Streptomyces hawaiiensis: one gene and its partner. The protein of the gene in region 1 binds, or shares a complex with, the protein of each later gene. Links are inferred from orthologs where the notes say so. Each region holds a gene or a part of one and is shown on either strand. Other genes may lie near its edges.

What was found.
Region 2: the proteins of dnaB (region 1) and dnaG are in contact, whole or in part, in a crystal structure (PDB 2R6A), measured with the Geobacillus stearothermophilus proteins. The link is inferred for Streptomyces hawaiiensis from one-to-one orthologs. Residues at the interface, in WP_033016901.1 of Geobacillus stearothermophilus: Ser13, Glu15, Ala16, Gln18, Glu91, Leu92, Asp94, Ala95, Val96, Pro97, Thr98, Ala99, Ala100, Asn101, Tyr104, Tyr105, Ile108; in WP_049624496.1 of Geobacillus stearothermophilus: Lys456, Leu457, Leu458, Pro459, Ala460, Asn463, Ala464, Leu467, Leu535, Leu536, Ile537, Ala538, Gln544, Glu545, Asp548, Tyr549, His552.

What each region holds. Positions count from the first base shown.
Region 1 is NZ_CP021978.1:4,364,538-4,367,791, forward strand. The notes cover bases 316-3,254. They hold dnaB (replicative DNA helicase), read right to left. Parts: upstream 2,557-3,254; coding sequence 1,075-2,556; downstream 316-1,074. Other genes in these bases: CEB94_RS20105 (serine hydrolase domain-containing protein), read right to left, coding at 316-1,001; CEB94_RS20115 (MATE family efflux transporter), read left to right, coding at 3,017-3,254. Outside these bases: more of CEB94_RS20105, read right to left, coding at 1-315. UniProt on the Escherichia coli protein: The main replicative DNA helicase, it participates in initiation and elongation during chromosome replication. Travels ahead of the DNA replisome, separating dsDNA into templates for DNA synthesis.
Region 2 is NZ_CP021978.1:2,847,415-2,850,648, forward strand. Bases 1-2,919 are described here. They hold dnaG (DNA primase), read right to left. Parts: upstream 2,461-2,919; coding sequence 541-2,460; downstream 1-540. Other genes in these bases: CEB94_RS13160 (NAD(P)/FAD-dependent oxidoreductase), read right to left, coding at 2,509-2,919. Also shown: more of CEB94_RS13160, read right to left, coding at 2,920-3,234. UniProt on the Escherichia coli protein: RNA polymerase that catalyzes the synthesis of short RNA molecules used as primers for DNA polymerase during DNA replication.

The DNA of each region.
Region 1 (3,254 bases):
AGGTCGGCGGCGACGGGGAACAGCAGCGGCCCGGAAGTGGAGTTCGCCAGGGCGATCGCTGCCACGTCGTCATCGACGCTGATCATGAGGCACGCGAGGAACCCGGGCAGCGAGCCGGTGTGGCCGACGAGGGACCGTCCGTTCCGTCGCCGGATCTCCATGCCCAGACAGTAGGCGTAACCACTCGCCACGTCCGCCGCCTCGTGAGGCGCGGCCGGTGTCCTCATCTCCCGCAGCGACTCGGCGCTCAGCACCCGCTCATCGCCCTTGACCAGGAAGACCGCGAACCGCGCCAAGTCACCGGTCGTCGACCAGAGCTGACCGGCCGGCGCCATACGCCCCAGGTCCTCGGTGGGCTCGGGAAGCATCACATCGGCCCAGGGGTGCACGGCCCAGCCACCCGCATGGGGCGCCCGAGGTCGCACGCTTGTGCGATGCAGCCCCAGAGGTTCGAGCACTTCACGCCGAAGGACGTCCTCCCAAGAAGCCCCACGGAGCTTCTCGATGAGTGCGCCGAGCAGCGCGTATCCCGGGTTCGAGTAGTGGAACCGGCGACCGGGCGGGGTCAGCAGGGGCCGCTCACCCAGCACGTCGTCGAGTTCGGGCCGCAGGGATCCGGGGCTCCGCTCCCACCACGGCCCCGGTGTCTCGGCTGCCAGCCCGCCCGTGTGCGCGAAGAGTTCGGCGACGGTTGCCTCCCCCACGCCGGTGCCCGGCAGATGCTTCTCGAGCGGATCCCCGAGATCCAGTGCGCCCTCGTCGCGCAGCCGTAGCACGAGAACCGCCGTGAAGGTCTTGGTGATCGAGCCGATCCGGTACTGCACGTTCTCGTCCGGCGCGTGTCCTTCCACCGAGGTCCGCGCGCCCGTCCACACCGTTGTCCTGTCTCGCACGACAGCCGCGACGAGCGACGGAACCCGCCCTTCGGCCTGCGCGACGGCGATCCGGTGCAACAGAGCACGGCGGGTGCCGGGAAGCAGTTCTCCCTGAGATGTCGTCATAAGCCCAGTCCACCCGGCCCGGCGTCCCCTCGTCGAGCACATTTGCGGCAGGAGCCGGACAGGTCGGGGCGGATCAGGTCTGCGCCATGTCCACGAACCGCGAGTAGTGACCCTGGAAAGCGACCGTGATCGTCGCCGTCGGGCCGTTACGGTGCTTGCCCACGATGATGTCCGCCTCGCCCGCGCGCGGCGACTCCTTCTCGTACGCGTCCTCGCGGTGCAGCAGGATCACCATGTCGGCGTCCTGCTCGATCGATCCCGATTCACGCAGGTCGGACACCATCGGCTTCTTGTCCGTGCGCTGCTCTGGACCACGGTTGAGCTGGGAGAGCGCGATCACCGGAACCTCCAGCTCCTTGGCCAGGAGCTTGAGGTTTCGGGACATGTCCGAGACCTCCTGCTGGCGGCTCTCGGAGCGCTTGGAGCCCCCGGACTGCATCAGCTGCAGATAGTCGATGATCACGAGTTTGATGTCGTTGCGCTGCTTCAGCCGACGGCACTTCGCGCGGATCTCCATCATCGACAGGTTCGGGGAGTCGTCGATGTAGAGCGGCGCGGACGACACTTCGGGCATCCGGCGCGCCAGACGTGTCCAGTCCTCGTCCGTCATGGTGCCTGACCGCATGTGGTGAAGGGCGACGCGGGCCTCTGCGGACAGCAGACGCATCGCGATCTCGTTGCGCCCCATCTCCAGGGAGAAGATGACGCTCGGCAGATTGTGCTTGATCGACGCGGCACGGGCGAAGTCCAGCGCCAGCGTCGACTTACCCATGGCGGGACGGGCCGCGATGACGATCATCTGCCCCGGGTGCAGACCGTTGGTGAGGGAGTCGAGGTCGGTGAACCCCGTGGGAACACCGGTCATCTCACCGCTGCGCGAGCCGATCGCCTCGATCTCGTCGAGCGCGCCCTCCATGATGTCGCCGAGCGGCAGATAGTCCTCGCTCGTGCGCTGCTCGGTGACCGCGTAGACCTCTGCCTGGGCGCGGTTGACGATCTCGTCGACGTCGTCGTCGGCCGCGTATCCCATCTGTGTGATGCGTGTACCGGCCTCGACCAGGCGGCGCAGGACGGCCCGCTCGTGGACGATCTCCGCGTAGTACGCCGCGTTGGCCGCCGTGGGGACCGTCTGGACGAGGGTGTGCAGATACGAGGCTCCGCCGACCTTGTTGATCTCGCCGCGCTTGGTGAGCTCGGCCGCGATCGTGATGGGGTCGGCCGGCTCGCCCTTGGCGTAGACGTCGAGGACGGCCTGGTAGATCGTCTCGTGAGCCGGCTTGTAGAAGTCGTGGCCCTTGAGGATCTCGACAACGTCGGCGATGGCGTCCTTGGACAGGAGCATGCCGCCGAGGACGGACTGCTCGGCGTCGATGTCCTGCGGCGGTACCCGCTCGAACGACGGGGCCGATCCGCCGTCCCACGCCCCGTTGTCCCCGCCGCGCTCGTGCTGTTCGTCGCGGCCCCGGGCTCCGTCACGACGGCGGCGGGAGGCGGGCAGACGATCACTGGGACCGCTGTCGGCCCACGGGTCGTCCAAGGGCTCGGAAATGCTCACCGAGCCACCTCCTCCCGTCCGCCGAAGCAGACCTAGCCGTGCCCCTCTGTTCTACGGCACGGCACTGACAAATAAGAGGCCCAACTCCGGTTGGTACGCGCCGGTTTTGTGGCGTTTTGAAAACCGGCGGACGGAGTGGGCGCCGGACCACCGTAGGCCTCTCTGCACCGTCAGCCAATCTGGTTATCCACAGGCCATGTGGACGACGACCCAGATGCTGTGGAGAACTCCGCGAAACCTGTGCACGACCCGGTGGACAGGCCTGTGAACAAGCGGCGACCCTCACGAGGGAGACCACCCTGACCTGCATCTTTGTCGTCCACCGGCTGTGCAGAAGAAAAACTTTCCCCGCCAGCCCAAGATCGCCTCGAACAGTGCACAGCAGTGCGCATCCCAACACGGGATGTAAGGGCTGCAAACGCTTTGCATCTCTTACCTGTGGACGATTAGATTGGTGCACATGACACAGGCCCCCGCGCGCCGCCGAACCGGCCGGAGACAGCACGACCGAGAGATCGTCGCGCTGGCGGTGCCGGCCTTCGGCGCCCTCGTCGCCGAGCCCCTCTTCCTCATGACCGACACCGCCATCGTGGGCCATCTGGGCACAGCCCAACTCGCCGGTCTCGGCATCGCCTCGGCCCTCCTGATGACCGCCGTGAGCGTCTTCGTCTTCCTCGCCTACGCCACGACGGCAGCGG
Region 2 (3,234 bases), 1.5 Mb from region 1 along the record:
GCAGGGGCAGGAGGTCGGGATCTCGGCGCGCGGCGCGGTGGTCGAGGACATCTGGACCTACGAGCGGGTGCCCGGCCGGCGCATGGTGCTCCCCTGGGGCGCGCCCGGACTGCCCGGCGGCCATGTCCAGCTGGACTTCGTCTTCAACGAGCGGCTGCCCGAGGAGCCCGAGCCGGTGGAGCGCCCGGCGGCGCGGTCGTGCGGGCGGCGACGCCGGAGCTGTCGCTGGCGTGGAAGCTGATGTGGGTGATCAACGACATGCACGCCCAGGGCAAGGACCTCTACGACGCCGTCCTGCTGGCCGAGCGGCACCCGCTGCCCTATGAGCTGCTGCACGAGGTGTTCCGGCTGTCGGGCGAGTGGCCGTACCCCTACCGCGAGAAGATCCTGCTGGAGGACGTGGTGGAGGCCGTCGGGTACGTGGAGTGGAACCACTTCGTCACCGAGTACCCGCGGTTCCGGGACGACGAGCGGGAATTCGCCGGCCGGCTGGTGCGGGCGGTGACGCCGACGTTCGAGGGGATCGAGCCCTGACCGGCGTCAGAGTGCGGCGGCGCCGTGCTCCCGGAGGGTCTGGTCGTACTGCTGGAGGACCCACAGCTCGTTCTGCACGGCGGCCAGCTGGGCCGGGTCGCCGTGGGTGCCGAGGCGGGTGAGCCGGCCCGTGATGTCGCGGATACGGCGCTCGACGGCCCGGCGGCGCACGGTCACCAGCTGGGCGCCCGCGTACACCTCGTCGACCCCCTTCACGCCCTTGTGCAGCATGATCGCCTCGACGGCCAGCTCCGTCACCATCGCGCGGACCGCGTCGTCCGGGGCGGCCTCGCGGACCTTGACCAGGTAGTCCTGGGGGTCGGTGACGCCCGGTTCGGCGCCGCCCGCGTCCAAGATGGCCTGGCGGACGGCGGCGTAGGGCGGGGCGGTGAACTCGTCCACGCCGTACGCGTCGAAGGCCGGGGAGACCAACTCGGGCCGCTGCAGGGCGAGTTTGAGGAGCTCCCGCTCGGTGGCGAAGACGGGGTTGCGGAGGTTGAGGGCCGGGCCGCGGGAGGTGGCCTGCTGGGGCGGGCCGGCGTACCGCTGCCCCTGGTGGCGCCGCTCGGGGGCCGGGCCCTTGCCGCCGCGGTCGCGGGCCCAGCGGGCCAGCTGGGCCACGCGCTTGACCACGAACTGGGTGTCGAGGATACCGAGCATGCCGGCGAGCTGGACGGCGACCTCGTGCTGGGCGCCGCTGTTCTTGATGCGGGCGACGATCGGGGCGGCCTCGTCCAGCGCGGACGCGCGGCCCGCCGGGGTGTCGAGGTCGTAGCGGCTCACGATCTGGCGGAGCGCGAACTCGAAGAGCGGCGTGCGGGGTTCGGCCAGGTCGGCGACGGCCTCGTCGCCCTTGGCGAGGCGCAGGTCGCAGGGGTCCATGCCGTCCGGGGCGATGGCGATGTACGTCTCGGCGGCGAACTTCTGGTCGTCCTCGAAGGCGCGCAGGGCCGCCTTCTGGCCGGCGGCGTCGCCGTCGAAGGTGAAGATGACGCGGGCCGAGCCGTTGTCCATGAGCAGCCGGCGGAGGATCTTGATGTGGTCGGCGCCGAAGGCGGTGCCGCAGGTGGCGATGGCGGTCGTCACACCCGCGAGGTGGCAGGCCATGACGTCCGTGTAGCCCTCGACGACGACCGCGCGGGACGCCTTGGCGATGTCCTTCTTCGCCAGGTCGATGCCGTACAGGACCTGGGACTTCTTGTAGATCGCCGTGTCGGGTGTGTTGAGGTACTTCGGGCCGTTGTCCGCCTCGTAGAGCTTGCGGGCGCCGAAGCCGACGACGTCGCCGCCGATGTCGCGGATGGGCCACATCAGGCGGCCGCGGAAGCGGTCGATGGGGCCGCGGCGGCCCTCCTGGGAGAGGCCGGAGAGGAGCAGCTCCTTGTCGGTGAAGCCCTTGCCGCGCAGATAACGCGTGAGGTGGTCCCAGCCCTGGGGGCTGTAGCCGACGGAGAAGTGCTGGGCGGCGGCCTGGTCGAAGCCGCGCTCGGCGAGGAACTGGCGGCCGGCGTCGGCCTCCGCGCTGGTGGCGAGCTGTTCCACGTACCAGTCGGCGGCGATCTTGTGGGCCTCGACCAGGCGGATCCGCTCACCGCGCTGGTGGGAGGGGTTGTAGCCGCCCTCCTCGTAGCGCAGGGTGATGCCCGCCTGGCCGGCCAGGCGCTCGACCGCCTCCGAGAAGGAGAGGTGGTCGATCTTCATCACGAACGTGATGGTGTCGCCGCCCTCCTGGCAGCCGAAGCAGTGGAAGAACCCCTTGCTCGGGCTGACCTGGAAGGAGGGCGACTTCTCGTCGTGGAACGGGCACAGACCCTTGAGGTTTCCGCCGCCCGCGTTGCGCAGCTGGAGGTACTCGGACACCACGGCGTCGATCGGGACCGCGTCCCGTACCGCCTTCACGTCCTCGTCGTTGATCCGTCCTGCCACGTGTGAATCCTACGGTGGTGGACCGACAGTCCTGACGCCTCCTGACGGCTATGGGGTGAGGGAGTCCAGCGGCGTGTGCGGGTCGGCCAGGGCCTCGGTGTCGACCTGGGCCCTCGAACGGATCAGACGCTGGATCTTGTCTGTGACGTCCCACACATTCACGTTCATGCCGGCCAGGACCCTGCCGTCCTTCACCCAGAACGCGATGAACTCGCGCTTGCCGGCGTCCCCGCGGATCATCACCTGGTCGTAGCTGCCCGGGGGCGCCCAGCCGGAGTACTCCATGCCCAGGTCGTACTGGTCGGAGAAGAAGTAGGGCACGCGGTCGTACGTCACGTCGCGGCCCAGCATGGAGCGCGCGGCCGCCGGGCCGCCGTTGAGGGCGTTGGCCCAGTGCTCGACGCGCACGCGCGTGCCGAAGAGGGCGTGCGGGAAGGAGACGACGTCACCGGCGGCGTAGACGTCCGGGTCGGAGGTGCGCAGTCCCTCGTCGACGACGATGCCGCCGCCGTGGGCCCGGTCGGCGATCTCCAGTCCTGCCGCCTCCGCCAGGTGGGTGCGCGGGGCCGCGCCGATCGCCGCCAGCACGTCGTGCGCCGGGTGCTCCTCGCCGTCGTCCGTGCGGGCCGCGAGGACCATGCCGTCCTGGCCGACGATCTCCGTCAGCCGCCTGCCGAAGTGGAAGCGCACCCCGTGCTCACGGTGCAGCTCGGCGAAGAGCGCGCCGAGCTCCGGGCCGAGCACGCCGTGCAGCGGGGTCGGCCCGTGCTCGAC